2 regions of the Oerskovia sp. USHLN155 genome follow, and region 1 is predicted to be linked to the other one. Evidence: riboswitches for the same ligand, from Rfam matches in the RefSeq annotation. Region 1 holds a riboswitch; the other holds the start of a gene.

What was found. A riboswitch is a leader RNA that binds a small molecule or an ion and turns the genes downstream of it on or off. The one in region 1 is predicted to bind FMN.
Region 2: it holds a riboswitch for FMN, as region 1 does, so the genes downstream of both, pnuC (nicotinamide riboside transporter PnuC) here and ribD (bifunctional diaminohydroxyphosphoribosylaminopyrimidine deaminase/5-amino-6-(5-phosphoribosylamino)uracil reductase RibD) in region 1, are expected to answer to the same signal.

Annotation. Positions count from the first base shown of each region.
Region 1 is NZ_JBBCXG010000006.1:118,855-133,831, forward strand. It holds gene WFH32_RS10150 (primosomal protein N') at 1-1,892, shown strand, start outside; gene WFH32_RS10155 (HAD family hydrolase) at 1,889-2,548, shown strand; gene fmt (methionyl-tRNA formyltransferase) at 2,635-3,588, shown strand; gene WFH32_RS10165 (RsmB/NOP family class I SAM-dependent RNA methyltransferase) at 3,585-5,204, shown strand; gene rpe (ribulose-phosphate 3-epimerase) at 5,304-5,966, shown strand; FMN riboswitch at 6,205-6,330, shown strand; gene ribD (bifunctional diaminohydroxyphosphoribosylaminopyrimidine deaminase/5-amino-6-(5-phosphoribosylamino)uracil reductase RibD) at 6,444-7,712, shown strand; gene WFH32_RS10180 (riboflavin synthase) at 7,712-8,422, shown strand; gene ribB (3,4-dihydroxy-2-butanone-4-phosphate synthase) at 8,431-9,825, shown strand; gene ribH (6,7-dimethyl-8-ribityllumazine synthase) at 9,822-10,289, shown strand; gene WFH32_RS10195 (phosphoribosyl-ATP diphosphatase) at 10,419-10,682, shown strand; gene hisG (ATP phosphoribosyltransferase) at 10,876-11,730, shown strand; gene WFH32_RS10205 (PH domain-containing protein) at 11,922-12,398, shown strand; gene WFH32_RS10210 (DEAD/DEAH box helicase) at 12,544-14,466, opposite strand; gene WFH32_RS10215 (CDP-alcohol phosphatidyltransferase family protein) at 14,944-14,977, shown strand, end outside.
Region 2 is NZ_JBBCXG010000017.1:7,871-22,847, forward strand. It holds gene WFH32_RS18845 (ABC transporter ATP-binding protein) at 1-516, opposite strand, end outside; gene WFH32_RS18850 (sensor histidine kinase) at 647-1,504, shown strand; gene WFH32_RS18855 (response regulator transcription factor) at 1,501-2,259, shown strand; gene WFH32_RS18860 (hypothetical protein) at 2,260-3,627, opposite strand; gene WFH32_RS18865 (acetyl-CoA C-acyltransferase) at 3,792-4,982, opposite strand; gene WFH32_RS18870 (acyl-CoA dehydrogenase family protein) at 5,150-6,394, opposite strand; gene WFH32_RS18875 (MFS transporter) at 6,600-8,039, shown strand; gene WFH32_RS18880 (nucleoside hydrolase) at 8,098-9,072, shown strand; gene WFH32_RS18885 (GntR family transcriptional regulator) at 9,206-9,997, shown strand; gene WFH32_RS18890 (ribokinase) at 10,023-10,883, shown strand; gene WFH32_RS18895 (VOC family protein) at 10,939-11,358, opposite strand; gene pnuC (nicotinamide riboside transporter PnuC) at 11,527-12,258, opposite strand; FMN riboswitch at 12,431-12,556, opposite strand; gene WFH32_RS18905 (TetR/AcrR family transcriptional regulator) at 12,675-13,454, opposite strand; gene WFH32_RS18910 (hypothetical protein) at 13,623-14,210, shown strand; gene WFH32_RS18915 (hypothetical protein) at 14,290-14,883, opposite strand.

The sequences.
Region 1 (14,977 bases):
TCGCCGACCACTACGCGGGCACGCTCTCGGACGTGCTGCGCCTCGCGATCCCGCCGCGCCACGCGCGCGCCGAGGCGGCGCCGTCGGGCAGCGGGGCGATCGCCGTGGGCGCACCGGCGGACCCGAGCACCGACGACGAGGGGCGCGCGAGCGCCCCCGGCGCCCAGGAGGCCGCGCCCTCACGCCCCTCCGAGTGGGCTCCCTACCGCGGCGGCGCGGCATTCCTGAACCACCTGGTCGGCGGGTCGGCGCCGCGTGCGGTCTGGACGGCCCTGCCGGGCCGCGTGGCCGACGGCGTGCCCGTCCAGGTCGCCCGGGCCGCGGGTGGGCACGGCACGAGCGACGAGGACCCCGCGCAGGGCGTCCAGCACTGGGCCCTGGCGCTCGCCGAGGCCGTGCGTGCCGCGGTCACGGGCGGGCGTGGCGCGCTCGTGGTGCTGCCCGACGCGCGCGACGTCGACCAGATGTCCCTCGCCCTCGAGCTCGCGGGCTACGCCCCGCACACCGCGCGCCGCGCGGGGCAGTTCGTGCGCCTGACGGCCGACGAGGGCCCCTCGCCCCGGTACCGCAGCTTCCTGGCGGCGCTGCGGGGCGAGGTGCGCATCGTCGTCGGGACGCGCGCGGCGGCGTTCGCGCCCGTCCAGGACCTGGGCCTGGTCGCCTGCTGGAACGACGGCGAGGAGACCCTCGCCGAGCCGCGCTCGCCCTACCCGCACGCCCGGGAGGTCCTGGCCCTGCGCAGCGAGCAGGAGGGGGCCGCGTTCCTGCTCGGCTCGGTCAGCCGCACGGTGCAGGCCCAGGCGCTCCTCGAGTCGGGGTGGGCCCGGGAGGTCGCGGCCCCCCGCGACGTGCTGCGCGCGCGTGCCCCTCGGGTGCGGGCGCTGACGTCGGTCGAGCTCGCGGCCGAGGGCGCCGGGGCCGCCGCCCGCCTGCCGAGCGCGGCGTGGCGGGCCGTGCGGGACGCCCTGGGCACCGGGCCCGTCCTGGTGCAGGTCCCGCGGGCCGGGTACATGCCCGTCGTGGCGTGCGCACGCTGCCGGACGGCCGCGCACTGCGGCACGTGCCACGGTCCCCTCATGCTGCCCGGTCCGGGCGCACCACCGCAGTGCGCGTGGTGCGGGGCACTGGCCGGGGCGTGGTCGTGCGACGAGTGCCACTGGACGGGGCTGCGCTCGGTGCGCGTCGGGTCGGGCCGCACGGCCGAGGAGCTGGGGCGGGCCTTCCCGGGCGTCACGGTGCGCGTCTCGGGGGCGAGCGCGCCGGGCGGGGTGCTCTCCGCCGTCGGGCCGCGCCCTGCCGTGATCGTCGCGACACCGGGCGCCGAGCCCGTCGCGGAGGGCGGCTACGCCGCCGCCCTCCTGCTCGACGCGGCCCTGAGCACCGCGCACGTGGGGCTCGCGGTCGCCCAGGACGCCCTGCACCGCTGGCTCGCGGCAGCGGGCCTGGTGCGCTCTGCCCGCGAGGGCGGGCAGGTGCTGCTCGTGGGCGACGCGGCCCCCGGACCCACCAACGCCCTGGTGCGCTGGGACCCGGCCGGGTTCGCGGACCGCGAGCTCGCGGAGCGTCGAGAGCTCGACCTGCCGCCCGCGGTGCGGGTCGCGGCGATCACGGGCGACCGGCAGGCCGTGGACGCCGTCGTGGCCCGGGTGGGCCTCGCGGACCCCTCGACGACCCTGGGGCCCGTCGAGGTCCCCGAGGCCGTGGGACGCCCCGCACGGGGCGGGGCCGGGCGAGACCCCTCGCTGCAGCCTCCCGTGCGCACGATCGTGCGCGTCCCGCTGCGCGAGGGACGCCGGCTCGCGCGCGAGCTCTCGGCCTCCCTGGCGGTCCGCTCCGCGAAGCGCGAGGGTGGGAGCGTACGCGTCCAGCTCGACCCCAAGGAGATGTTGTGAGCACCGTCCCGCGCGAGACCCCGTCCGAGAGCTCGGCCCGGACCCGGATCGACACGGTCCTGTTCGACTTCGGCAACGTCCTGGTGACCTGGGACCCCTACGCCGCCTACGCCGGGCGCATGGCCAGGGCCGACGTCGAGGCGTTCTTCGACGCCGTCGACTTCCCCACGTTCAACGCGCGTCAGGACGCGGGCCGGTCCTGGGCCGACGCGCGCCGCGCGCTCGCCGAGCACCACCCCGAGCACGTGAGCATGCTGGACGTGTACACCGAGAACTTCGCGGCGAGCCTCGTGGGACCGGTTCCCGGGACGCAGGAGATCGTGCGCGAGCTGCGCACACTCGGGGTACGCCTGTACGGCCTGACGAACTGGTCCGCGGAGATGTTCCACGAGGCCGAGCCCGCGGCGCCCGCGATCGGCCTCATGGAGGACGTCCTGGTCTCGGGGCGCGTGGGGCTCGTCAAGCCGGACCCGCGCCTCTTCGAGGCCGCGACCGAGCGCTTCGCCCTGGACCCCGCGCGCACCCTGTTCGTCGACGACTCCGTGGCGAACGTCACGGCCGCCCGGGCGCTGGGCTTCCGGACCTTGCACTTCGAGGACGCCGCGGGCCTGCGCGCGACCCTGCGCGACCTCGGCGTCGGCGTGCGCGAGGCCTGAGCGGGGGGCCGGCACCCACCCACCGGGGACCGCCCGGGGCGGATCCCGGCGCGGGCCGGGAGGGGCGCACCGCCTAGACTCGCCCCATGCGTGTGCTCTTCGCCGGAACCCCGGACGTGGCCGTCCCGGCCCTCGATGCCCTGATCGACTCCCGGCACGAGGTGGTCGCCGTCCTCACCCGCGCCGACGCGCCCTCGGGTCGCGGCCGCAGGCTGACGCCCAGCCCGGTGCGCGTGCGCGCGGAGGAGGCCGGGATCCCGGTCATCACCGACCGTCCCCGCGGGGAGGAGTTCGTGGCCCGTCTCGCGGCCCTGGAGATCGACTGCGCGCCCGTCGTGGCGTACGGGGAGATCCTGCGCCGCGAGGTCCTCGACGTGCCCCGCTTCGGCTGGGTCAACCTGCACTTCTCGGTCCTGCCCGCCTGGCGCGGCGCGGCCCCGGTGCAGCGCGCGATCATCGCGGGCGACGAGGTCACGGGAGCCACGACGTTCCTCATCGAGGAGGGCCTGGACTCGGGGCCCGTGCTGGGCACCGCGACCGAGACCATCCGCCCCCGCGACACCTCGGGCGACCTCCTGGGCCGGCTCGCGACCTCGGGCGCCGGCCTGCTCGTGGCGACGCTCGACGCGATCGAGGACGGCATCGTGTCCCCGGTCGTGCAGCCCGCCGAGGGAATCAGCACGGCCGCGAAGCTGACCCCCGAGGACGCCCGCGTGCGCTGGGCGCACCCCGCGCTCGCGATCGACCGCCAGGTGCGCGGCTGCACGCCCGCCCCCGGCGCCTGGACCACGCTGCCCGACGGCGCCCGCCTGGGCCTGGGCCCCGTGACGCCGCGCCCCGACGTGGACGACCTGGCGCCCGGCGAGCTGCGGGCCGGAAAGCGCGAGGTCCTGGTGGGCACCGGCACGCACGCCGTCGCGCTCGGCGAGGTGGCCCCCGTGGGCAAGAAGCACATGGCCGCGACCGACTGGGCCCGCGGCGCCCGCCTGGGCGAGCGCGTCGTCCTGGGCACCCCTGACGAGACGAAGGACCAGGCATGAGCGGCGAGGCACGCACCGGCGGTACCCCCGGGCACGAACGCGGACAGGGCGGTCGCGGCGGCTCCGGCAGCCTCGACCGTCGCGACGCGCACGGCCGCGAGCGCGGCGCTGCCCGCGCCCGCGGGGCCGGCCAGCGCTCGGAGGCGGCGCCCTCGCAGCGCGCCAAGGGTGCCGACCCGGCGCGCAACGTCGCGTTCGACGTCCTGCAGGAGGTCGCGACCTCCGACGCGTACGCCAACCTGGTCCTGCCCCCGCTGCTGCGCGCGCGCGGCATCCGCGGGCGCGACGCCGCGTTCGCGACCGAGCTCGCCTACGGCACCCTGCGCCTGCGCGGGCGCTACGACGCGATCATCGCCCAGTGCGTGGACCGCCCCCTCGACCAGGTCGACCCGAACGTGCTCGACCTGCTGCGCCTCGGCGCCCACCAGCTCCTGGGCATGCGGGTGGCCCAGCACGCGGCCGTCTCGGAGACCGTGGGCCTGGCCCGGGCGCGCGCCGGGGCCGGCAGCGCACAGTTCGTCAACGCGGTCCTGCGCAAGATCTCCCGCTCGACCCTCGAGGAGTGGCTCGAGGCCATCACGCTCGACGCGCCCGACGACGTCACGCGCCTCGCGACCACCCAGTCCCACCCGGTGTGGATCGCCCGGGCGATGCGCGAGGCCCTCGTCGGGACGGGACGCTCCGCCGACGACCTGGCCGAGCTCCTCGAGGCCGACAACACCGCGCCGCGCGTCACGCTCGTCGCCCGCCCGGGCCTGGTCAGCCGCGAGCGCCTCGCGGGGGAGGTCGCGCACGACGTGCGCGGGGACGCCACGACCACCCCCGGGCGCTGGACGCCCACGGCCCTGGTCCTGTCGGGCTCGGACCCCGCCGCCATCCCCGCGGTCCGGTACGGCGCCGCCGGGGTCCAGGACGAGGGCTCCCAGCTCGTGACGCTCGCGTTCGCGGGCACGCCCACGCTCCCCGCGACGAGCGACGCCGCGGCGAGCGACCGGTCCGGCGGCGCAGCGAACCCCGACGAGCGCTGGCTCGACCTGTGCGCGGGCCCGGGCGGCAAGGCCGCTCTCCTGGCCTCCCTCGCGGGCGAGCAGGGCGCACGCATCGTCGCGAACGAGGTCGCCCCCCACCGGGCCCGCCTGGTCGAGCAGGCGCTCGCGGCCGTGCCCGCCGACGCGGTCGAGCGGGTGCAGGTCGGTGACGGGCGCCAGGTGGGGGTCGAAGAGCCCGGCGCGTACGACCGCGTGCTCGTCGACGCCCCCTGCACGGGCCTGGGCGCGCTGCGCCGCCGCCCCGAGTCGCGCTGGCGCCGCACCCCCGGGGACATCGCGACCCTCACGACGCTGCAGCGCGAGCTCCTCGGCTCGGCCCTGGACGCCGTGCGCCCGGGCGGCGTCGTCGGGTACGTCACGTGCTCCCCGCACCTCGCGGAGACCCAGCTCGTGGTCAAGGACGTCCTGGCCGGGCGCGACGACGTCGAGGTCCTCGACGCGGCCGCCGCGGTGCGCCAGGTCGCGGGGGACGACATCCCGCTCGCGGACCGCACCGACGTACAGCTGTGGCCCCACGTCCACGGGACCGACGCGATGCACCTGACGCTGCTGCGCCGTCGGGCCTGAGACGCCCCCGCCGGCGGCCGGGCAGGGTGGTGAAGGCCACCCGGCCCGGCCGTCGCGCGCCCTCCGCACGGCGCGCGGGCGCCCTCTAGGCTGGTGCCCATGTCCGCACTCATCGCCCCCAGCATCCTGTCCGCCGACTTCGCGAACCTCGAGCGCGACCTGGGCGCGATCGCGACCGCCGACTACGCGCACGTCGACGTGATGGACAACCACTTCGTGCCCAACCTGACCCTGGGGCTGCCGATCTTCGAGCGCCTCGCCCAGGTGTCCCCGGTGCCGCTCGACGCGCACCTCATGATCGCCGACCCCGACCGTTGGGCCCCCGGCTACGCCGAGGCCGGCGCCGCGTCCGTCACGTTCCACGCCGAGGCCGCCACGGCCCCCGTGCGTCTGGCCCGCGAGCTGCGCCGCCTGGGCTCGCGCGCCGGGCTCGCGCTGCGCCCCGCGACGTCGGTCGAGCCGTTCCTGGACCTGCTGCCCGAGTTCGACATGCTCCTGGTCATGTCCGTCGAGCCCGGCTTCGGCGGCCAGTCGTTCATCGAGGGCGTCCTGCCCAAGGTCCGCCGCATCCGCGACGCCGTGTCCGAGGCAGGGCTCGACGTGTGGGTCCAGGTCGACGGCGGCATCTCGCGCGCCACCATCGAGCGTGCGGCCGACGCCGGCGCCAACGTGTTCGTCGCCGGCTCGGCCGTGTACGGGGCCGAGAACGTCCCCGGCGAGATCGCGGCCCTGCGGGCGCTCGCGGACCAGCACACGCACTGACCGCCACCGACCGTCCGGCGGCTCGCTCCCGGCGCACCGCCGGGCGGTCACCGCATCCCTGAGCGGTTCACAGCTGTTCACAGCTGTTCACATCGGTCCAGCTCGCGGGACGGGCCGGATCGAGGTCCTGCCGGGGGATGCCGGTGTGGCATGCTGGGTGGAGACGAGCCGCCGGACGCAGCGCCCCTCAGGGAGCGCGGGCCCGGGGCTCGACGGCAGCAGAACGAGCAGTACGCACACACGTGCTCCGGGGTCGGTGTAATTCCGAGCCGGCGGTGACAGTCCGCGACCCACGCCTCGGCGTGGTTGACCTGGTGGAACTCCAGGACCGACGGTGAAAGTCCGGATGGGAGGAAGTACGTGGCGGCGCGGGGCGAAGCCCTGTGCCGTGGTGTCGTGACGTCCGTGGACCCTCGGGTCCCGTGACGTCGTCGACCCCCTCACCCCGGAGCGTCGTGCTCACCGGGAGGAGGACGCATGGGCGCCAGGCCCACACTCACGATCGACGCCGCGATGGTGCGCGCGCTCGAGCTGGCCGCGCGGGGCCCCGCGCACGGCCCCAACCCGCGCGTGGGCGCCGTCCTGCTGGGCCCAGCGCCCCGCCCGTCGGACTCCCTGCCCGACGCCGCCGCCCCCGGCCCCGTGGACGCCTCGCCCCGGGTGGTGCTCGCCGAGGGCTTCCACCGCGGCGCGGGCACCCTGCACGCCGAGGCCGCAGCGTTGGCCGACGCCCGCGAGCGCGGCGTGGACGTGCGGGGCGCGACGGCCGTGGTGACTCTCGAACCGTGCGACCACGCCGGACGCACGGGTCCGTGCGCCCAGGCGCTGCTGGACGCGGGCGTGGCCGAGGTCGTCTACGCCGTGGCCGACCCCAACCCCGTCGCCGCCGGGGGAGGCGATCGCCTGCGCGCGGCCGGGGTCCGGGTGGCCGCCGGGCTGCGCGAGGCCGAGGGGGAGCGCCTCCTGGGGCCGTGGCTGGTCGCGGTGCGGCGCGGGAGGCCCTACGTGACCCTCAAGCTCGCCTCGACCCTCGACGGGCGCGTGGCGGCCGCCGACGGCACCTCGCAGTGGATCACGGGGCCCGCTGCGCGCGAGCACGCCCACCGGGTGCGGGCGCAGGTCGACGCGATCCTCGTGGGCACCGGGACCGTCGTCGCGGACGACCCGTCGCTCACGGCGCGCACGACGTCTCCTGCGAGCGCCGCCGAGGAGCGGGAGCCCGGGCTTGCCGGGCACCAGCCCCTGCGTGTCGTCGTCGGGCTCCGCGACCTTCCCCCGCACGTGCGGCTCGCGCCGGGGGGCACCTGGACGACCGACGGGGGCGGGCCGGTGCTGCAGGTGCGCACGCACGACGTCCGCGCGGTCCTGGCGGAGCTGGCCGCGCGCGAGGTGCGCCACGTCCTGGTCGAGGGCGGCCCGGGGCTGGCGACGGCGTTCCTCGCGGCAGGCGCGGTCGACGAGGTCCACGCGTACCTCGCGCCCGTTCTCCTGGGGGCGGGCCTGGGGGCCGTGGGCGACCTGGGCGTGGCGACGCTCGCGGGCGCCCCCCGCTTCGCCACGCACGACGTGCGTCGACTGGGGGAGGACGTCCTGGTCGTGGCCCGGACCGTTCCCGCCGTGTCGTCGACGCCTCCCGCACCCGGCCCCCGCGCCCCGGACGTCCCCGCGCCGGGGCCGCCGACGCCCGACGGCCCGACCCGCACCCACGGCACCACCCACCGCACCACCCCCGAACAGGAGAGCTGATGTTCACCGGAATCGTCGAAGAGATCGGCACGGTCCGCGAGATCGCGTTCCCCGGGGGTGAGACCTCCGACGCCGTCCTGACCGTGCACGGCCCCCTCGCCACCTCGGACGCCCACCTGGGCGACTCGATCGCGGTCGACGGGGTGTGCCTGACAGTCACGGGCGTGGGGCAGGACGGCACCTTCACGGCCGACGTCATGCCCGAGTCGCTGCGCCGCACCGCCCTGGGCGACCTGCGCCCCGGGTCGCCCGTGAACCTCGAACGGGCGGTGCGCGCCGACACGCGCCTGGGTGGGCACATCGTGCAGGGCCACGTCGACGGCGTCGGGTCCCTCGTGAGCAGGGCCCCGGGGGAGCGGTGGGACGACCTCGTCGTGTCCGCGCCCCCGGGCCTGACGCGCTACGTCGCGGAGAAGGGCTCGATCACCGTCAGCGGCGTGTCCCTCACGGTGACCCACGTGGACGATGCCTCGTTCGGCGTGTCCCTGATCCCCACGACGCTCGAGGCCACGATCCTCGGCTCCCTGGCCCCCGGTGACCGGGTCAACCTCGAGGTCGACGTCCTCGCGAAGTACGTCGAGCGACTCCTCACGACCGGTGCCGCCACCCACCTGGCAGACCCGGACGGTCGGGCGCTCGCGGGCACCGACGCGCCCGCGGTCGCCGCCGGCCCGGCGGACGCCCTCCGGACCAGCGCAGCGAAGGAATGAGCACCGCCATGACCTCCCAGCCCGACGCCGACCGTCCTGGCGACGCCACCCCCCACCCTCCCGAGCACCCCGGGCGCGTCCGGACCGGCACCATCGAGGAGGCCCTCGACGCGATCCGTGCCGGGCGTCCCGTCCTGGTCGCCGACTCCCCGGACCGCGAGAACGAGGCCGACGTGGTCTTCGCGGCCGGGACCGTGACCCCCGAGTGGGTCGCGTGGACCATCCGGCACTCCTCGGGCTACCTGTGCGCACCCATGCCGGCAGCGCGGGCCGACGCCCTGGACCTGCCGCTCATGGTCCCCCACAGCCAGGACCCCCGGCGCACGGCGTACACGGTCACGGTCGACGCCGCCACGGGCGTCACGACGGGGATCTCCGCCGCGGACCGCGCCAGGACCCTGCACGTCCTGGCCGACCCGGCCTCGGGCGCGGTCGACCTCATCCGCCCCGGGCACGTCCTGCCCCTGCGTGCCGTCCCGGGAGGGGTGCTGCACCGTGCCGGGCACACCGAGGCGGCGGTCGACCTGGTGCGCCTGGCCGGGGCGGGGGAGGTCGGGGGCATCGCCGAGCTCGTCAACGACGACGGCACCATGATGCGGCTCGACGACGCGGCCCGTGCGGCCGAGGACGCCGGGCTGGTGCTCATCACGATCGCCGACCTCATCGCGTGGCGCCGCGAGCACGACCCCGCCGTCCCCGAGCAGGACACGCAGCCCACGCTCGTGCCCCGTGTGCAGGCCACGAGCGTGGCCGACCTGCCCACCGCGCACGGCCACTTCCGCGTCCACGGGTACCGCGACCTGCGCACCGGGGCGGAGCACGTGGCCCTCGTGCCCGTCGCCGTCCCGGCGGGAGGAGGTGCCCCCGCCGGCACCGGGCCGGACGGCGCCCCCGTCGCGCCCCTCGTGCGCGTGCACTCCGAGTGCCTGACCGGGGACGCGTTCGGGTCGCTGCGCTGCGACTGCGGCCCCCAGCTCCAGGCGTCCATGGAACGCGTCGCCGCCCAGGGCGGCGCCGTGGTGTACCTGCGCGGGCACGAAGGACGCGGCATCGGCCTGCTCGCCAAGATCGGCGCGTACGAGCTCCAGGACGCCGGGTTCGACACCGTCCAGGCCAACCTCGAGCTCGGCTGGCCCGTCGACCGGCGCGAGTACGGGGCCGCGGCCGCGATCCTGCACGACCTCGGCCTCCACCGCGTCACGCTCCTCACGAACAACCCCGCCAAGGTCACCGGGCTCGCCGCGCACGGCATCGACGTCGCCGACGCCCACCGGCTCGAGGTCGGGCACGGCCAGCACAACCACGGCTACCTCATGACGAAGAAGGTCGCCATGGGCCACCTCCTCGACAGCCTCGAGATCACCCCCGACACCACCCCCACCACGAAGGAGAGCGACCGATGAGCGGCGCAGGAGCACCCCAGATCACCGTCGACGGCACCGGGCTGCGGATCACCGTCGTGGCCGCCAGCTGGCACACCGAGGTCATGGACGGCCTCCTCGCGGGCGCCCGTCGGGCGCTCGCGGCCGCGCACGTCTCGCACGTCACCGAGATCCGCGTGCCGGGCTCGTTCGAGCTGCCCGTCGCGGCCGCACGCGCCGCCGAGCACGGCGCGGACGCCGTCGTCGCGCTGGGCGTCGTGATTCGCGGCGGGACCCCGCACTTCGAGTACGTGTGCTCGGCCGCCACGACCGGCCTGACGGACGTCTCGGTGCGCACCGGGGTCCCGGTCGGCTTCGGGGTGCTCACGTGCGACGACGAGCAGCAGGCCCTCGACCGGGCCGGGCTGCCCGGCTCCCGGGAGGACAAGGGCGCGGAGGCCGCCGAGGCGGCCATCGCGACGGTCGTGGCGCTGCGCGACCTGTGAGCACCCGCTGACGGCCCGACGGCGCGGCGCCCCCTCGACGCACACGCACCGAGGGGGCGCCGCGGTCGCGCGGTGACCGGTGGGCGGGACAGGTCCGCCCACCCACCGCCGGGCGACTACCCTGGTCGGGTGAAGACGTTCGAAGGGCTGTTCGCCGAGCTCACCGAGAAGGCCACCACCCGACCCGCCGGTTCCGGCACGGTCGCGGAGCTGGATGCCGGTGTCCATGCGATCGGGAAGAAGATCGTCGAGGAGGCCGCCGAGGTATGGATGGCGGCCGAGTACGAGGGTGACGACAAGACGGCCGAGGAGGTCTCCCAGCTCCTCTACCACGTGCAGGTGCTGCTCCTGGCCAAGGGCCTGACCCTGCAGGACGTGTACAAGCATCTGTGAACCCGGCCAGGTCCGGGTCCAGGGGGAGGCGCACGGAGGCTCAGGCCACCGGGTCGCTTCCCTCACGCATGTCCGTCGTCCGCAGTCGTCCACCGTCCGTCCCTGCGCGCCCGCCGTCGCCGGCGCGCCGACCGGGTGATCGGTCACCCTGACCGCCCCGTCCCCGAACTCCCCCAAGAAACGCGAGGACCCCGTGCTCCGTATCGCCGTTCCCAACAAGGGCTCCCTGTCCGAGCCCGCCGTCGACATGCTCCGCGAGGCCGGCTACCGCCAGCGCCGCGACACCCGTGAGCTCGTGCTCGCGGACCCGGACAACGACGTCGAGTTCTTCTTCCTGCGCCCCCGCGACATCGCCGTGTACGTCGGCACCGGCACGGTCGACGCCGGCATCACGGGCCGCGACCTCCTGCTCGACTCGGGGGCCGAGGCCGTCGAGCACATGCAGCTCGGCTTCGCCGGCTCCACGTTCCGCTACGCCGCCCCCGTGGGCACCATCACATCCCTCGACCAGGTCGAAGGACTGCGCGTGGCCACGTCCTACGAGGTGCTGGTGGAGAACCACCTGCGCACCCACGGCGTCACGGCCTCCGTGGTGCACCTGGACGGCGCGGTCGAGTCCGCGGTCCAGCTCGGCATCGCCGACGTCGTCGCGGACGTCGTGTCCACGGGCACGACCCTGCGCGGCGCAGGCCTCGAGGTCTTCGGCGACCCCATCCTCAAGTCCGAGGCCGTCCTGATCCGCCCGGCCTCCGTGACCGACGACGAGGTCTCAGCCGGCCTCGAGACGCTCACCCGCCGCCTGCTGGGCGTCCTCACAGCCCGCCAGTACGTCCTCATGGACTACGACGTGCCCGCGCACCTCGTCGAGGCCGCAGTGGCCCTCACGCCCGGCCTCGAGTCCCCGACCGTCTCGCCGCTGCACGACCGGGACTGGGCAGCCGTGCGCGCCATGGTGCGCCGCGACCAGACCAACAAGCTCATGGACGCCCTCTACGAGGTCGGGGCGCGCGCCATCCTCGTCACCTCGATCCACGCCTGCCGCCTCTGAGCCCCCCTCCAGGGGCACCCGAAGGCCCGGAGGCCCGGGGAGACCCACCCGAGCAGCCCCGCACGCCCCTGGAGCCGGACACAGCACCACGCTGCCCGGGTGCCGCGCACCACCGCGCCGGCACCCGGGCAGCGCCGTCTCCCGGCACCGGCCGACGCCGTCCGCAGGACAGACAGGGAGAGGATAGGAACGTGAGCAGCAACGTCGCACCCCCCGAACACCTGCCCGGCGACCCCTACGCGCCCTTCCGCCCCCGCTGGGGCACCGCCGTCGCCTACACCGCCGCCCTCGTGATCCTCACCGGATGCACCTTCGTCGCCCTCGTCGCCACCGGACCCGGCACCGACTCCGGCTGGAACAAGGCAGCCACGATCGGCGTCGGCGCCTTCTGCGCCCTCGTCCTGTGGCGCCTCGGCCAGGTACGAGCCACCGTCACCCCCGAACACCTCACCGTGCACAACATCGTCTTCACCCGCCGCCTCGACTGGCCCCAGGTCGTCTCCGTGCGCTTCGGCCCCGGCGACCCCTGGGTACGCCTCGACCTGTCGGACGGCAAGGCGCTCGCGGTCATGGGCATCCAGCGTGCGGACGGGGCCCGTCGCAGCGAGAGCGAGGCGGCGCGCCTGGCGGCACTCGTCGCGGCCCACGGCGAGGCGCACGAGGACTGACGCGGCGCCGTCGGGCACCGGGCCCTGCTCGGGCCAGCGCCCACCAGGGGCCCGACCCCGCAACGAGTGAGGGCCCCCGGAACCTGGTGGTTCCGGGGGCCCTCACGTCGTGCTCAGCGGTCCTGCTCAGGACCCGTCGGTGCGCTCAGCGCTCGCCGGCGCGGAACCGGGGAGCCTTGCGCTCGCCGCCGCGCTCGCCGCGCTCGTCGTAGCGACCGGCCGGGCCGTGGCCCGAGTGACCACCGGAGTAGCCGCCCGAACGAGGCGCCGAACCACCCGCACGGGGGCCACGGGCACCCTGGGGCGCACCCTGGTCCACCTGGATCCGCAAGGACTTGCCCGCGACCCGGGCGCGCGAGATGCGGTCGATCGTGGCGGCATCGAGCGGCGTGGCGATGTCGACCAGCGAGAAGCTCGGGAAGATGTCGATCTTGCCCAGGTCCTTGCCGTTCAGGCCACCCTCGTTCGTCAGCGCGCCGACGATGCCCGACGGCTGGGCGCCGTGCGTGTGCCCGACGGCGAGACGGTAGCGGGTCCCGACGGCGTCACGACGAATGCCGCGCTCACCGCCACGACCACCCTCACGAGGGCCACGCGAGTCGCGGTCACCGTAGGGGCGGGACTCGCGCTCACGGCGCGCGTTCTTCGCCTCGGCACGCTGAGCCTCGAAGAGCTCCTGCTCCTCGCGCGCCTTGGGGCCGTCGTCACCGACCGACAGGGCGACCAGGACGGCCGCGAGGTCGATCGGGTCGATGCCCGACTCCGCGACGTGCGCCGCGACCAGGTCGCGGTACATCGACAGGCGACCGGCGGCCTGGCGCTCGGCGACCTGCCCGAGGATGCGACGAGCCTTGTGCGCGGAGACGTCCGCGGGGGAGGGCACGTCGACCTCCTCGAGGCTCGCGCGGATGGTCTTCTCGATGAACTTCAGACGGTTGCGCTCGCCCGGGGTCACGAAGCTCAGGGCCTCGCCCGTACGACCGGCACGACCCGTGCGGCCGATGCGGTGAACGTACGCCTCCGGCTCGCCCGGCAGGTCGAAGTTCACGACCAGGCCGATGCGGTCCACGTCCAGACCACGCGCCGCGACGTCGGTCGCGACCAGGACGTCCAGAGCGCCCGAGCGCAGACGCTCGACGATCTTCTCGCGGTCCTTCTGCGCCACGTCACCAGAGATCGTGGCCGCCGAGATGCCGCGCTCGACGAGAGCCGACCCGACCTCCTCGGCCGCACCACGGGTACGGGTGAACACGATCGCCGCATCGGCGTCCGAGGTCGCGAGAACACGCACCAGCGCGCCGGTCTTGTGACGGAACGGCACGACGGAGTACGTCTGGCGCACCGAGGTGACCGTCGAGGACTGGCGCGTCACCGCGATCTCGACCGGGTCGTTCAGGTGCTGGGCGGCGACCCGACGGATCGGGGCCGGCATCGTCGCGGAGAACAGCGCGACCTGACGCTCCTTGGGTGCCTGGCCGAAGATCTTCTCGACGTCCTCGGCGAAGCCCATGCGCAGCATCTCGTCCGCCTCGTCCAGGACCAGGTAGCGGATGTCGTCGAGCACGAGGCTGCGACGCTCCAGGTGGTCCATCACGCGACCGGGGGTACCGACGACGATCTGGGCGCCGCGCTGCAGCGCGCGCTGCTGGGGCTGGTACGGGGAACCGCCGTAGACCGCGACGACCTCGATGCCCGGCACGTGCTTGGCGAACGACTCGATGGCCTCGGCCACCTGCATCGCGAGCTCACGGGTCGGAGCGAGGACCAGGCCCTGGACGCGACCCAGGTTCGGGTCGATCGCGGCGAGCATCGGCAGACCGAACGCGGCGGTCTTGCCCGTACCGGTCTGGGCGACGCCCGTGATGTCGCGCCCGGAGAGCAGCGCGGGGATCGCGCGCTCCTGGATCGCGGAGGGGATCGTGAAGCCGAGGTCCGTCACGGCCTTCAGGATGTTCGAGGGCAGACCCAGGTCTGCGAACGTGGGACCCGACTGCTCGGCGGGAGCCGGCGTCTGGGCGGCCTCGACCTGGTCGAGGGCGTGCGAGGGCGCAGAGGTGTCAAGAGACATGGAGATGTGTTCAACCGTTTCGCTGAGGGTGGGAGTTACGCGTGGTCGCCAAGTCGGCTCTCCACTGGCCGCACTCCCGAACACACACCGGTGACTCGCCCGCGCAAAAACAGCGGCGGGCCACACTCACACGAACACGCGGGAACAGCGACGAACTCCAGATTGTGCCGCCAGTCTACGCGACGCCCGCCCCCGAGGGGGAACGGGCACCCGGTGACGTCGAGCACAGAGGCCTCGCGCCCCTGCCTGACGGGGGAGCGCAGAACCGAACGCTCCGGCTTCCCACCAGGTTCCCCATGGCACCTGTCGCGCACGCCACCCACCGGCCATACCGCACGAACCGGAAGAACCGGCCACAACGCCCCGCCGGGACCGCGAAATGCCAGCGCCCCGCACCCGCCCGGCCCTAGGATGGCCCACCGTAGGATGAAGACAGCAACAGGACGCGCGAGACGCACGGAGCAACGGACGGTGGGCGTGGCAGCAGATCAAGAGGTCAGCTCACGCATCC
Region 2 (14,977 bases), on a different contig from region 1:
CGCGCGGAGCAGGCCACGGATCCACCGGATGCCCTCCGGGTCGAGCCCGTTGACGGGTTCGTCGAGGACCAGGACCTCGGGCTCGCCCAGCAGCGCGCACGCGAGCCCCAGGCGCTGCCCCATCCCCAGGGAGTAGCGCCCCACGCGCGTCCGTGCCGACGCCGTGAGCCCGACCTGGTCGAGCACGTGGTCGACCCGCCGCTGCGGGATCCCGTTGCTGCGCGCGACCCAGGAGAGGTGGTTGCGGGCCGTGCGGGAGCGGTGCGCGCCTGAGCCGTCGAGCATCGACCCGAGGGTGCGCAGCGGGTCGCGCAGGGACCGGTAGGACTGACCCGCGACGAGGGCGCGCCCCTCGTCGGCCCGGTCCAGGCCGAGGAGGATGCGCAGGGTGGAGGACTTGCCGGCGCCGTTCGGCCCGAGGAAAGCGGTCACCCGGCCCGGTCGGGCCTCGAAGCCGACGTGGTCGAGGACGGTGCGGGAGCCGTGGTGTTTGACGAGGTGCTCGATGGTCAACATGTCCACAGTCCAGCCGTCGGGGGCGCGCAGGTCATCGGGCCAGGGGCCGGACCTGCGGCCCGGCGTCCGACCCCGGTCCCTCGGACCGTGGTCCGATGTGCGCGACGCGGCGGATCCCTAGACTCCGGGGGTGGAGACGACTGCCCGACCCGTGCTGCGATCTCGCGTGTGGCCTCTCGCCGGTGGCCTCGTGGGCGCCCTCGTCCTCGTGCTCGCGACCCTCGGCGTCGACCGTCCGGTGACGGCCCTCGTCGTCCTGCTCGTCGCGACCGCCACCACGGCAGGCGTCCTGGCCTGGGCACTCGTCCGGTCCCGGCGCGAACGCCGCGCCTACGAGGACGACCTGACGGCCTGGGCGGCGGAACGGGCCGCGCAGGGCGAGCGCCTGCGCATCGCCCGCGACCTGCACGACCTCGCCTCGCACGGCCTGGGCCTCATCACGGTGCGCGCCGCAGCGGCGCGCACCGTGTCCGGGCCCGACGGCGAGGCCGAGCGGGCCCGAGCCCTCGCCGACATCGAGCGCGCGGGGCGGGACGCGACCACGGAGCTGCGCAGGATGCTCACGGTCCTGCGCAGCCCGGGCGACGACGCCCCGCTGCGTCCCGCGGAGACGCTCGACGACCTCCCGCAGATCGTCGAGAGCGCCCGGTCCGCGGGCCTGGACGTCGCGCTCGATGCCGAGGACCTCACGGTGTCGGCCGGGGTGGGGCTCGCCGTGTGCTCGGTCGTCCGTGAGGCCCTCGCGAACGTCCTGCGGCACGCAGGCCCGACCCGGGCCCAGGTCGTCCTCGGCCACGACGCCGCGGGGCTGCGGCTGGTCGTCGAGGACGAGGGGCCCGTCGCCGGGTGGGTGCCACACCCGGGGGCAGGGGTCGGGCTCGCAGGCCTGCGCGAGCGGGTCGCGACGCTCGGCGGCTCCCTCGCCTCGGGCCGCTGCGGGCGCGGGTTCCGTGTCGAGGCCGTGCTGCCGGACGGTGGGCGGTCGTGACGACGTCGGGCTCCGCGACCACCGTGGCGCCGGTGCGGGTCCTCGTCGTGGACGACCAGCCGCTGATCCGCCACAGCCTGCGGCTCGTCGTCGACGGCGCGGGCGACCTCCTGGTCGTGGGCGAGGCGAGCTCAGGTGAGGCCGCGGTCGAGACCGCTCGCCGGACCCGCCCCGACGTCGTCCTCATGGACGTCCGCATGCCCGGCGGCGACGGGATCGACGCCACGCGCCGGATCGTGGCGGACCCCGACCTCGCGGCGACCCGCGTCCTCGTGCTCAGCATGTTCGAGCTCGACGAATACGTCCACGGCGCCCTGCGCGCGGGGGCGAGCGGCTTCCTGCTCAAGGACGCGGAGCCCGCGAGCCTCGTCGACGCCGTACGGCGTACGCACGCGGGCGAGTCGTTGTTCGCCCCGGCCATCCTCACCCGGATCGTCGCGCACTACCTCGACGGCGGGCCGTCGCGCACACCTGCGACACCCCAGGGGCTCACGAGCCGGGAGGTCGAGGTGCTCGCGCTCGTGGGCCGCGGGCTGTCCAACCAGGAGATCGCGCAGCGGCTGACGATCTCCATGGGGACCGTCAAGACCCACATCGGCAACCTGCTCGCCAAGCTCGCCGCCCGTGACCGGGCCCAGCTTGTCATCGCGGCGTTCGAGCACGGGCTGGTCGCTGCCGACCGGCCCGGCCGCACCGACCGGCCCGCCCTGCCGGGGCGCCCGACCCGGATCGAGGGCCCGGCGACGGGGGCCTGATCAGGCGTTCGCGACCGGCCCGGGGTCGGGCTGCGACACGGGCGGTACGGGCGGCTCTGACGGCTCTGACGGCTCTGACGGCTCTGCCTCGACGGTCGACGTCGCGCCCTCCGGCGCCCTGCGTCCCAGCTGGACGAGCCGGAACACCGCCCCGACGAGCAGCACCACGAGCGCGACGTTGCGCACGGCCGCGAGGAGGACGATCCACGGCGTGCCGACCATGAACTCCCAGTACGCGATCGGGTAGAGCACCTGCGTCAGCGCCGCGGTTCCCAGGACGGCGAGGGCGGGCGGTGACCAGACCGACCGTGCGCCCGGCCCGGCGAGCGCGATCGCGACGGCGACCGGCGGCCCGATCCACGCGACGAACTGCGGCGAACCCACCTTGTTGAACACGATGAGACTCAGCAGCAGCGCCGTCACCGCAAGGAGGAACACGTCGGTGCGGACCTCGGGTCGGCGGCGGACGGCCCACCAGGAGGTCGCGGCGATCGCGACGACGGCCAGGGGCAGCAGCACGTCGAGGAGCCGACCGGTCGTGGTCGTGCCGGGGCCGAGGATCTCCAGGGTGCGGATGTCGGGGTTCATCCAGACCCGAAAGCGCGGGTCGACGAGCCGCAGGATGCTGAACGGGGTGGCGAAGACCGACTCGGACTGCAGGCCGCGCGAGTCCTGCGTGCCGAACACCCCGAGGACCCGCGCGCCCGAGCCGCCCGCCAGGGCGAGCGCGACGACCACGACGCTGACCGCCGCACCGGGCAGGACGACGGTGCGCCACGGGCGCCTCGCTGTCGTCAGGAGAGCGACGACCACGGCTCCCGGCGCGATCTTGACCCAGGCGCCGAACGTCGCGATCGCCGTCGCGACGGCGGGCCGGCGGACCGCGACCGCGAGCGAGACGACCAGGAGCGCCCCGGCCACGCCGTCGAGGCGCCCCAGGAAGATCGGCCCGAGCGCGACCAGGAACAGCAGCCACCACCAGGCCGCGACCCGGCCGCGACCGGGCAGGCGCGCGAGGAACCAGAGCGCGACCGCGTCGAGCACGACGATCAGGGCCAGGAACTGCGCGTAGTACGCCTCGAACGACGAGCCGACGAAGGCGGGGGCGGAGACCGGCAGCAGGGCCCCCACGGGGTAGACCCAGTCGTAGTCGAGCACGGGCCAGATCCCGCGGTCCCAGCCGGCGCGGGCCCAGTACCAGTAGAGCTGGACGTCGCCCGAGATCCGGTACCCCCAGGTCAGGGCGTCGACGATCAGCCAGGCGTGCACGAGCACGAAGCCCGCGACCAGGGCCCAGGGGGAGCGCAGCGCCCAGGCGAGGAACCGGCGTCCGGTCGAGGCGGGCCGGGCGGCGGTGGTCTCGGGCACGGGCTCATCGTCGCACGACGGCGCCACGCGCGTCGGGCGAGGGGCGCGCCGTGGACGGGGGCGCCGTCGGGCACGACGAAGCGGTCCGCCCGGACGGAGAGGAGGCCCGGGCGGACCGCTGGTCGCGCGGTGAGGCAGCACCGCGCGACGCGAGGAGGAACGACTCAGGCGCGCAGGATCAGCGCGTCGCCCTGACCGCCGCCGCCGCACAGCGCGGCGGCGCCCACGCCGCCCCCGCGGCGCTGGAGGGCGAGGGCCAGGTGCAGGGCCAGGCGGGCGCCCGACGCGCCGACCGGGTGGCCCAGGGCGATCGCGCCGCCGTCGGCGTTGACGACCACGGGGTCGATCCCGAGGTCGGCGACCGACTGGAGCGCGACGGCCGCGAAGGCCTCGTTGATCTCGACGAGGTCGAGCTCGTCGGCCTTCATGCCCTCGCGCTCGAGCGCGCGGGTGATCGCACGGGCAGGCTGGGAGTGCAGCGAGTTGTCGGGGCCCGCGACCTGGCCGGCGGACCCGATCTCGGCAAGCCAGGTGAGGCCGCGCGAGACCGCGAAGGCCTTGCTGACGACGACGACCGCCGCGGCGCCGTCGGACAGCGGGGACGACGAACCAGCCGTGATGGTGCCGTCCTTCACGAACGCGGGACGCAGTCCGGCGAGCGCCTCGACCGTGGTGCCGGGGCGGATGCCCTCGTCCTCGGCGACGACGACAGGCTCGCCCTTGCGCTGCGGGACCGTGACGGGCGCGATCTCCTCGGCCAGGCGGCCCTCCGCGCGGGCCGCGGCGGCGAGGGCGTGCGAGCGGGCCGCGTACTCGTCCTGCTCGGCGCGGCCGATGCCGCGCGTCGCGCACCCGCGGTCGGTGGCCTCGCCCATGATCTGGCCGTCGAACGGGTCGCGCAGGCCGTCGTGCGTGAGCGAGTCCGCCATGGTCACGTCGCCGAACGCGAAGCCCTTGCGCGACCCCAGCACGAGGTGCGGCGCGTTCGTCATGGACTCCTGGCCGCCCGCGACGACGACCGACGCCTCGCCCGTGCGGATCAGGCGCGCGGCGTCGATGATCGCGGTCAGGCCCGACAGGCACAGCTTGTTGATCGTGACGGTCGGGACGTCCCAGCCGATCCCGGCGGCGATCGCGGCCTGGCGGGCCGGGCCCTGCCCGCCGCCCGCCTGGATGACCTGGCCCATGATGACGGCGTCGACGTCGGTCGCCTCGATCCCGGCGGCGTCGAGCGCGCCGCGGATCGCGTGCGCGCCCAGCTCGTTCGCGGACAGCGCCGCGAGCGCGCCCTGGAAGCGCGTGAACGGCGTGCGTGCGCCGTGCAGGAGGACGGGGACGTGGGCGTCGTTGCTCATGAGGTGCTCCGTGGGAAGGGTGTGGCCCGGCGCCGCGTGTCAGGTGGTACGAGGAGGTGCCAAGGGGAAGTTGGCTGCGGCGCCGGGTGGTCTGTGGGCGGGCGGCCGTGGGGCTGCTCGCGAGAGGTGCGGCGCTCCCGGTACGGGGGAGCGCCGCCGGTGAGGGGCTACGCGAACGCGGAGACGCCCGTGATGTCGCGGCCCACGATGAGTGCCTGCACGCTCTCGGTGCCTTCGTAGGTGTGCAGGGCCTCGACGTCCGCGAAGTGCCGCGCGACGCGGTTCGCGAGCAGGATGCCGTTGCCGCCGAGCATGTCGCGCGCGCTCGCCGCGATCTCGCGGGCGCCGCGCGTGCACGTGTACTTGGCGATCGAGGCCTGCGGGCCGCTCAGCGTGCCCGCCTCGTCGAGGCGCGTCATCTGCGCTACGAGGAGCTGCATCTGGGTGAGGGTCGAGAGCATGCGGGTCAGGCGCTCCTGGACCATCTGGTTCGCGGCCAGCGGGCGCCCGAACTGGACGCGCTGCTTCGCGTAGGCGACGGCCGTCTCGTAGCACGCGGTCGCATGCCCGACGGCGGACCACGCGACCCCGAGGCGCGTCGCCTGGAGCACCCGGCCGGTGTCCTTGAACGACCGACCGCCCGGGAGCATGGCCGAGGCCGGGACGAACACGTCGGTCAGGACGATGTGAGCCTGCCAGATCGCGCGCAGCGAGACCTTGCCCTCGATGGTCGTGGCCGCGTATCCCGGGGTGTCCTGGGGGACGAGGAATCCGTGGACCTGGTTGTCGCCGTCGTCGCCGACGAGACGCGCCCAGAGGACGGTGATGTCGCCGCACGACCCGAAGCCGATCCACTTCTTCTCGCCGTCGATCACATAGCCTTCGACGCCGTCTCGGGTCTCGCGGCGGGCCGTGGTCTCGAGCGAGACCGAGTCGGAGCCGTGCGTGGGCTCGGTCAGGGCGAACGCGCCGAGCTTCTCGCCGCGGGCGAGGGGGCCGAGCCACTCGGCCTTCTGCTCGTCCGAGCCGAGGAGCTGGATCGAGCGGAGCGCGAGGCCGCCCTGGACGCCGCAGATCGTGGCGACCGAGCCGTCGCCGCGCGACATCTCCATCTCGGCGAGGCCCGCGCCCATGAGGCTGATCGAGGGGGAGCCGGGGACGTCGACGCCGTCGCGCAGGAAGTCGAGCTCACCCATGCGCTTGGCGAGGCCGAACGGGACCTCGGCGCGCTCCCAGTACCCGTCGATCACGGGCAGGACCTCGTCCTGGACGAACGTGCGGACCCGCTGCTGGAGGTCGCGGTCGGCGGGGGTCGCGTCCGAGAACGCGCCGGCGTAGTCGATGTCGAGGGGCTGCGACAGGTCGTAGTCCTGCTCGGTCACGTTGCGGCGGACGGGGTTCTCGATCGTCATGGGGGTGCTCCCGGGCTCGGGCCGGACGTCGGTGTCGGGCGATGCTCCCATGGTGCTTGATATTGCGTCTCAGGTCAAGAGACGGGGTATCAAAGAGGCGTCCTTGACCTGTCCGGCAGAGAGGTATAACGTCATCGTCACTTGTTATACAACCTCTCGTCGTCGGCTACGGTGCCGACGACCGGTCGCAGACGAAGGAGTTCTCGTGACTGAAGTACGAACGGCCGGCGCGCAACGCAGCGCCCAGGACCTGACCCCCTCCGGGGGAGTCCCGATCACCGGACGCAAGGCGGTGGCGCTCGTAGCGGTCCTGCTGCTGGGCGTCCTGGCCTTCCAGCTCAACGCGAGCATGGTGACCCCGGCGCTCCCGCACATGGCGGTCGAGCTCGGCGTCTCGGCGAGCCAGATCGCGCAGGTGTCCTCGCTCTTCTTCCTCGCCGGCTCGGTCGCCGGGATGGTCCTGGCACGATGGGCCGACTTCATCGGTCGGCGGCGCGTGCTCGTCATCGTCCTGTGCGTGCTGGCCGTGGGCACGCTGCTGTGCCTGTTCGCCCCGAGCCTTCCCGTCCTCCTCGTCGGGCGTGTCCTGCAGGGTGCCTCGGCAGCGACGTTCCAGCTCGCCTACGTGATCCTCAGCGAGGCGATGGCCGTGAAGGTCTTCGGCGTCACGCTCGGCATCATCACCGCGGTCAACGGGGGCGTCGGAGGCATCGACGGCTGGGTCGGCGGGCTGCTGACCGACGCCTACGGCTACCGGTCGATCTTCCTTGTGGTGCTCGTCGTGGGACTCGTGGGCCTGGTCGGTGTCCTGGCCGTGGTGCCCAAGGTCGACCCGCCGCGCGCCGAGAAGGGATCGATGGACTGGGCCGGCGCCGCCGCGCTGTCCGTCGGCCTGATCGGCATGACGTACTTCGTCTCGCAGGGGTCGGCGCTCGGTTGGCTGTCGCCCGTGGCGCTCACGTTCCTGGCGGTCACGGCGGTCGCGCTCGGTGTCTTCTGGCGCCTCGAGAAGCGCCACGCATCCCCGCTCATCGCGGTGCAGCACCTGCGCTCGCGTCAGGTCTGGCCGCTGATCGCGACGACGACGCTCGCGCTCGCCGGGATCTTCGCGGTGATCAACTTCAGCGTCGTCCTCCTGAGCCAGGGCGGGGCGCCCGGCTTCGAGATGACCGCTTCCCGCTCGGCCCTGGTCTACCTCATGCCGGCAGCGCTCATCGGGGTCGTGACCGCGCCCGTGGCGGGCTGGCTCGCGGGACGCTTCGGGTGGATCAAGGTGCTGCGCGTCGGGATGACCATCAGCCTCGTGGTGCTCGCGGTCGTCGCGACGCTGACCTTCAACCCGTGGGTCGTCGCCGCGATGGTCGCCGTCCTGGGCATCAGCTACAACGGCCTGGTCCTGACGACCGTCAACGGGTTGGGAGTCCTCCTCTCGCCGCGGGAGGCCCCGTCCGCGCTCCCCGGGCTGAACGGTGCCTCCTTCGGGCTCGGCGCGAGCATCGGCATCGGCGTCGTCGCCCCCTTCATCGCGCGCGGCACGAGCGCCGGGTACACGACCGGCCTGTGGATCTCGGTCGGCATCACGGCCCTCGCGCTGGTCGCGTCGTGGTTCATCGCCCCGCGCCCCGAGGCGGACGCGCCCGCATGAACGTCCGCACCGCGCCCCGCCACGCCCCCGACCCATCGATCCCCCGACCGGAGAACTCATGAACCCCTCTCGCCAACCCCTCTACCTGGACTGCGACACGGGCGTCGACGACACCCTCGCCCTGGCCTATCTGCTGGCCTCGCCCGAGATCGACCTCGTGGGCGTCGGCACCGTGAGCGGGAACGTCGCCGCGGCCCAGGCCGCCCGCAACACGCTCGACCTCCTGGACCTCGCCGGTCGTCAGGACGTCCCCGTCGCGCTCGGCGCCCACGACCGGCTGACGAGCACCTATGGCGGAGGGGTCCCGCACATCCACGGGCACAACGGGGTCGGCGACGTCGACCTCCCGCAGTCGCAGCGTCAGGTCGAGGGGCAGGACGCCGCCGCCTTCCTCGTGGACCTGGCCCGGGCGCACGAGGGACGTCTCCGGATCGTCGCCGTCGGCCCGCTGACCAACCTGGCGAAGGCTCTCGAGCTCGAGCCGGCGCTGCCCGGCATGGTGCGCGAGGTGACGATCATGGGTGGGGCCGCGCTGGTCCCCGGGAACGTCAGCGCGGTGGCCGAGGCGAACGTCGCGGGGGACCCCGAGGCCGCGGCCCTCGTGCTCGCGGCACCGTGGGACGTCACGCTCGTGCCGCTGGACGTCACCATGGAGAACACGTTCGAGGAGGAGCACCGGCAGGCGCTGCTCACGTCGGGCGACCCGTTCGTGGAGACCGTCGGGCGCATCCTCGACGTCTACTTCGACTTCCACGTCCCCGAGCTCGGTCGGCGCGCGTCCGCCCTGCACGACCCGCTCGCGGCGGCCGTCGCCGTCGGGGGCGTCCTTCCGTCGTCGGCCCCTCGCGTGCCGGTCGTGGTCGACGCGACCGGCGGGCCCGGCCGCGGGCAGACCCTCTGCGACCTGCGCGGACAACGGCTCGGCCAGGTCGACCACCCGGGAGCACGGGTCCGGGTCGTGCTCTCGACGAGCGAGCCGCTCGCCCCGCACCTCGTCGACCGGCTGCTCCAGCATGCGAGCGTGTCCGCCTGAGCGCACGGCATCACGTGCGTGCGTGGCCCTGCGGGGGTCGCGCACGCACGGACCGGTACCCGCGCACGGGCTCGGCACGTCCGCGCACCACTAACCTGGCGAGGACGCCGACTCCTGCCGCTGGAAGGACACCATGACCACGACCGACACCCCCGAGGCCTTCGCGCGACCGGTCACGGCGGCTCCCGGACAACCTCTTCGCGTCGCGGTCTACTCACGGCTCGCGGACGCCATCCGGTCCTCCGAGTTCACGCTCGGCTCGCTGCTCCCGAGCGAGACCGAGCTCGGGACGATGCTCGGCGTGAGCCGGACCGTCGTCCGGGAGGCCCTCATGCTGCTCGAGGAGGACGGCCTGATCGTGACGCGCCGAGGTGTCGGACGGACGGTCGTCAACAGGCTGCCGAGCGTCGGGCTGGAGCGTCTGCGGACGTTCGAGCAGGTCCTGTCGACGTTCGACGAGCCCGTGCGCATCGCGACCCACGAGTTCGGCCTCCAGCCCACGACCGACTTCACGTCGCGAAAGCTGGACGTGGACGCCGCCGCGAACATGTGGTTCCGGGAGTCGGTCGCCTATCGAGGAACCGACCCGGTCGCGATCATCCAGGAGCACCTCCCGGCCGGCCGCTACCTCTCCGACGTGTCCAGGGAGCTCGCGGCGCGCGTCGAGGGCTACGCCGAGCAGGAGGGCACGTTGCTGCGGCTCATGGTCGCGGACCTCGGCCCCGTCTTCGAGGCGGCCGAGTGCGACGTCGCCGTCGGGACGGTCGGGGCCACCCGAGGGCAGCTCCTCGGCCTCAAGGCCAAGGACCCCGTGCTCGTCCTGACCCAGACCGCCCAGCTCTCGGGCACCCCCGCCTACCTCGCCAAGGTCGTCGTGTCGCCCGCGGCGGGGCCGCTCGCGATCGTCCAGACGTCCTCTGCCTGACCCCCCACCCTTCGAAGGAGCCCTCGTGCCGACCGCAACCGCGTTGCCCCGGATCCTCGTCCTCGGCAGCATCAACCATGACGTCACGGCCCGTACCGACCGTCTCCCCGGGCCCGGGGAGACGGTCGGCGGTGGCGTGCTGTCCGCCCAGCCGGGAGGGAAGGGCGCGAACCAGGCCGTCGCGGCGTCCCGGCTCGGGGCGCCCACCCGCATGGTCGGGGCGGTCGGCACGGACGGCGCCGGCCAGGGCCTCGTCACGGCGCTCGCGGAGGCAGGGGTGGGGACGGACGACGTCGCGCGCGTCAGCGCCCCCACGGGGACGGCGCTCATCGTGGTCGACGCCGCTGGCGAGAACCAGATCGCGGTCTGCGCGGGAGCCAACGGCGACGTCCGCCTGCCGTCGTCGGGGTTCGGCGGTTCCGACGTCCTCCTCGCGCAGCTCGAGATCCCGCTCGACGTCGTCGTCGCAGCAGCGAGGACCTTCCCCGGCTACGTCGCGCTCAACGCCGCGCCGGCGCGCACCCTGCCCAGCGAGCTGATCGACCGTGCGGACCTCGTCATCGTCAACGAGACCGAGTACGCGGCGATGCCGGAGGTGGCGTCGGCGCGGCGCGTGGTGGTCACCTACGGCGGCGACGGGGCGGCCCTGGTCGAGCACGGGGTGGAGACGCTCCGTGTGCCGGCCTACCGCACCGAGGTCGTGAACAGCGTCGGGGCGGGGGACGCCTTCTGCGCCGCCCTGACGCTCTCCCTCGCGGCGGGCCTGCCCGCGGACCATGCGTTGCGCCTCGCGTCGGCCGTCGGGTCGGACGCCGTCTCGCACGAGGCGTCGCAGCCGCCCTTGCTGTCGTGGGACGACTACCGCCGCCGCACGTCCGCGGGGTGAGGCGTCCGGGCGGTGCAGGGCGCCGGAGCGGCCTCAGCCTCGCGCGGGGAGCGCGTCAGCCCTGCGCGGCCGCGATGTTGACGAGCCAGCTCACGCCGAACCGGTCGACGCACATGCCGAAAGCGTCACCCCACGGCGCGACCTCGAGCGGCACGGTCACGGTCCCGCTCGACGACAGCTTGTCCCAGTAGCCGCGCAGCTCGCCGTCGTCGGCCTGCTCCCCGCTGAGCGACACCGAGATGCTGGAGCCCGACGAGTACTCCATCGAGCTCGGGGTGTCGGCGGCCATGAGCACCAGGCCGTTCGGCGCCTCGAGCTGGGAGTGCATGACCTTGTCCGCGTCGGCCGGGTCGTCGGCCGCCTGGAAGTCGGCGAACGTGCTGATCGTCAGCTCGCCGCCGAACACGTCGCGGTAGAACTCGATCGCTGCGCGGGCCTCGTCCCGGAAGTTCAGGTACGGGTTGAGTCGAGTCATGGTGTCGCCTTCTCCGTCGCAATCCTCTGCGTTGCCGCGTCGTCCCCGGCTACGGCCTGCCATCGGGCCTGAGCCGGCCCGGACGTGGTGCGCCCCGCGCGAGCAGGGGCGCACCTTCGAGTATCCGCCCGGAGCACCGGGACGCAAGAGGTGGCGCGTCGGGCCTGATCAGGCCTGCCCGCCGGACGAGGCCGTGGGAGACGCGGCGGCGGAGGTGCCCGCGAGGAGCAGTGCCTTCGAGCGCCGGTCGATGCGCCACCACACGAAGAACCCCACGAGCGTGAACGCCCCGTAGAACACGTACATGAACGCCGACGCGTAGAACCCGGCGTCGATCAGCAGGGGCACGCCCACGATGTCGACCGCGACCCAGATCAGCCAGAACTCGACCCAGCCCTTGGCCATGCCGTACGTCGCGAGCAGCGAGCCCATGAAGATCCAGGCGTCGGCCCACACGGGCTCGTACGACTCCAGGGCGCGGAAGATCGGGGTCAGGAGCGCTGTCCCGGCCACGAGCGCGACGACCAGGAAGGCGCGCTGTCGCCACGAGGCCCAGCGCGGCTCGACCGCCACGCCGTGGCTGTCGGCGTCCGCGTCGCCGAGGCGGTCGCGCGTCCGGCGCCACTGCACCCACCCGTACACCGACACGACGACGAACATGACCTGCCGCCCGGCCTGACCGAGCAGGTTGACGGGGTTGGGCGTCGCGAACACGGCCCCGAGGAACACCGTGAGCAGCAGGAGGTTCCCGACGATCCCCACGGGCCACGCCCAGATCTTGCGACGCATGCCGCCGAGCGCGGACGCGAGCCCGAACCCGTTGCCCACGATCTCGCGCCACAGCAGGTGCTGGTCACCGATCGTGAGCTGCGCGTCGAAGAGCGCGTGGATCAGGTCCATGGGGTGTTTCCTCGTCGTCCCGGGCACGTCGGCTCCGGGGTGAGGGCGGGCGGCGGGTCGGGACCCTGTCCGGGCGGCCCGACGGCGTCGCTCACCACGACGAGACCGGTCCCGTCGGTCGCGATCGGGCTCGACGGATCGTCATGCCCGACCCGGCCGGGACGGCCGCGCCGCACGTGCTTCCTCCCATCCGGACTTTCACCGTCGGTCCTGGAGTTCCACCAGGTCAACCGCGCGTGGGCGCGGGTCGCGGACTGTCACCGCCGGCTCGGAATTGCACCGACCCCGGAGCACGTTCGTGCGTACTGCTTGCTGTGTGCTGCAACCTCTGATGCTACTCGCGCATTCCCGGGGCCCGTCAGTGCGGTGCTGAGTGCGTGATTCGGCAGCGACACGCCCGGCGAGTCGCGGCCGAATCACGCCCTCAACGCGTCGCGGACCGCTCGCGCGACCTCGTCGGGGTCGGCATCCGCGTCGAGCACGGTCACGACGACGCGCCGGGCCGGCGCGTCACCGGTCCGCGCGACGCCGTCCCCCGAGCCGCGCGCAGGCGACGGGGACGCCGTGGCGGGCTCCGCCGTCGGGCCGACGGGGTTGCGGGCCGCGCGGCGCAGGTCCGCGAACGCCTCCTCGAGCTCGGGGCGCAGGTCCTGGTCGGGGTCGCGCAGCCAGCGGCGCAGGATCGCGTTGTGCACCGCGACGACCGATGCCGCGAACGCGACCGACGCGGTCGAGTTGCGGGTGTCCGCGGGCAGCGAGTCGCGCAGGTAGGACGTGAACGCGCGCTCGTAGCGGTGCGTGGTCACGAGCTCGCGGTCGCGCAGCGCCGGCACGTCCTGCAGGAGGCGGTGCCGCGCGACCGACGTCTCGCGCTGGCCCACGTGGTGGTCGAACACGAGCCGCGCCGCCCGGCACACCTCGACGTACGGGTCGACGTTCGCGAGCTCCTCGGGGGTCACGCCCCGCGCCGCAGGACGGGTCTCGCCGAGCAGGACCACGACCGCGTCCAGGAGCAGCTCGTGGTCCGCGAAGACCACGTCCTCCTTGGAGCGGAAACGGCGGAAGAACGTGGCCCGGCTGATCTGCGCGGCGTCGGCGATGTCCTCGACGGTCGTCTGCTCGTAGCCCTTGCGGGTGAACAGCTCGATCGCCGCGTCCACCGCCTGCGCGTGCGTGTTGCTTCGTGCGGCACTCATGGACGGGACGCTACACGGCGTGCGCGGCGGGGGAGGAGCGGCGAGGGAGGGTGGGCGCGCTGCGTTCGTCAGGTGGTCGGCGGGAGGTCACCGCGCGGGAGGCCCGACGGCGTCGCTACAGTGACGAGAGAGGCGGCGGCAGGTGGGGACGACCGAGAGGCGACGCGGATGACGGACGGCGACGAGGCCGGGACGGGCGGTCCCGACGAGGAACGCGTCGAGGGCGGCGCGGCGCGCTCGTGGAAGAGCGTCGACCATCATGCCCAGAGGGACGCGTGGAGCGAGCGGTTCTCGCGCGGTGGCCCGGCGGACTTCCTCTACGGGGCCATCGTCGCGGGGTTCATGCTCGCGGTGTCGAGCACGCACGACGCATCGAGCGACTTCGTGGTCCTCGCGGTCGCGGGCGTCCTGATCATCTACTGGGCGGCGCACGTCTACGTGTCGGCGCTGGGGGGCCGGTTCCGCGACGCCGACCACTCGATCATCCAGCGTTTGAGGCTGGCGTCCTCGGAGGAGGTGTGGGTCCTGATCGGCGGGGTCCCGGCGCTCGTGGTCTTCCTCGTCGGGCGCGTGCTCCGGCTGGGGGTGGCTGACTCCGCCCTGGTCGCGCTGTGGTTCACGGTGCTGATGCTGGGGGTGGTCGGGCACCTCGCGTCGCACCGGGCCGGTGTGCGGGGGTGGGCGTTGACGCTCGAGACGGTGATCGCGGGTGCGTTCGGGCTGCTGATCATCGGGTTGAAGTCGCTGCTCCACTGAGTGCACTGAACTGCGGTCGCCGAGGTAGACCCGTGCGCGCGAGGTAGACCTCCCGGGGGTCTACCTCGGCCGCACGGGTCTACCTCGGCGGGTGGTACGCCGTCTGCTCCTCGACCGGTGCGCAGCGGAAGTCGCCCGCACCGTTGACGACCTGACCTCGGCGCAGCGTGATGCCCGCCGCACGACCGGCGCCCTTGAGCAGCGCGCCGCGCGAGGCGACGTCGGGGGAGTCGCCTGGCTCGCCGCCCTCGAGGGTGCAGGCGCGAGCCTCGACGGGTCCGAGGACCTGGCAGCCGTCGCCGAACGTGCCCGGCCCGAGCAGCAGCGCCATGCGGTACCGGCCGTCGGCACCGAGGTGCAGGTCCTTGCCGTCGGCCACGAGGGTGCAGCCGCCCGGGCCCAGCGTCGTGCGGGCCCCGACCCGGACCGAGGCGCCGTTCGTCGCGCTGATCCGGGTGCCGGGGTGGAGCACGGCGCCCTCGCCGACGACCACGCTCGACGTACCGTCGCACTCCACGACGACGGTCGGGTGGAGCACGACCCCGGGAGCGAAGCGGGCTCGCCCCGAGACCCACACGGCATCAGGGGCGGGGACGACGACCCCGCTCACGGCGAGGGCCTCGACCCCCGCACGGTCGAGGAAGCGGGTTGGGGGCTCGGCGGTTGGTGGCATGGCGAGCACTCTCCCACAGCGGCCTCGTGGCCGAGGTAGACCCGTGGGGGGGGGGGGGGGGGGGCGGGGGGGGGAAAAGCCCCCCCCCGGCGGA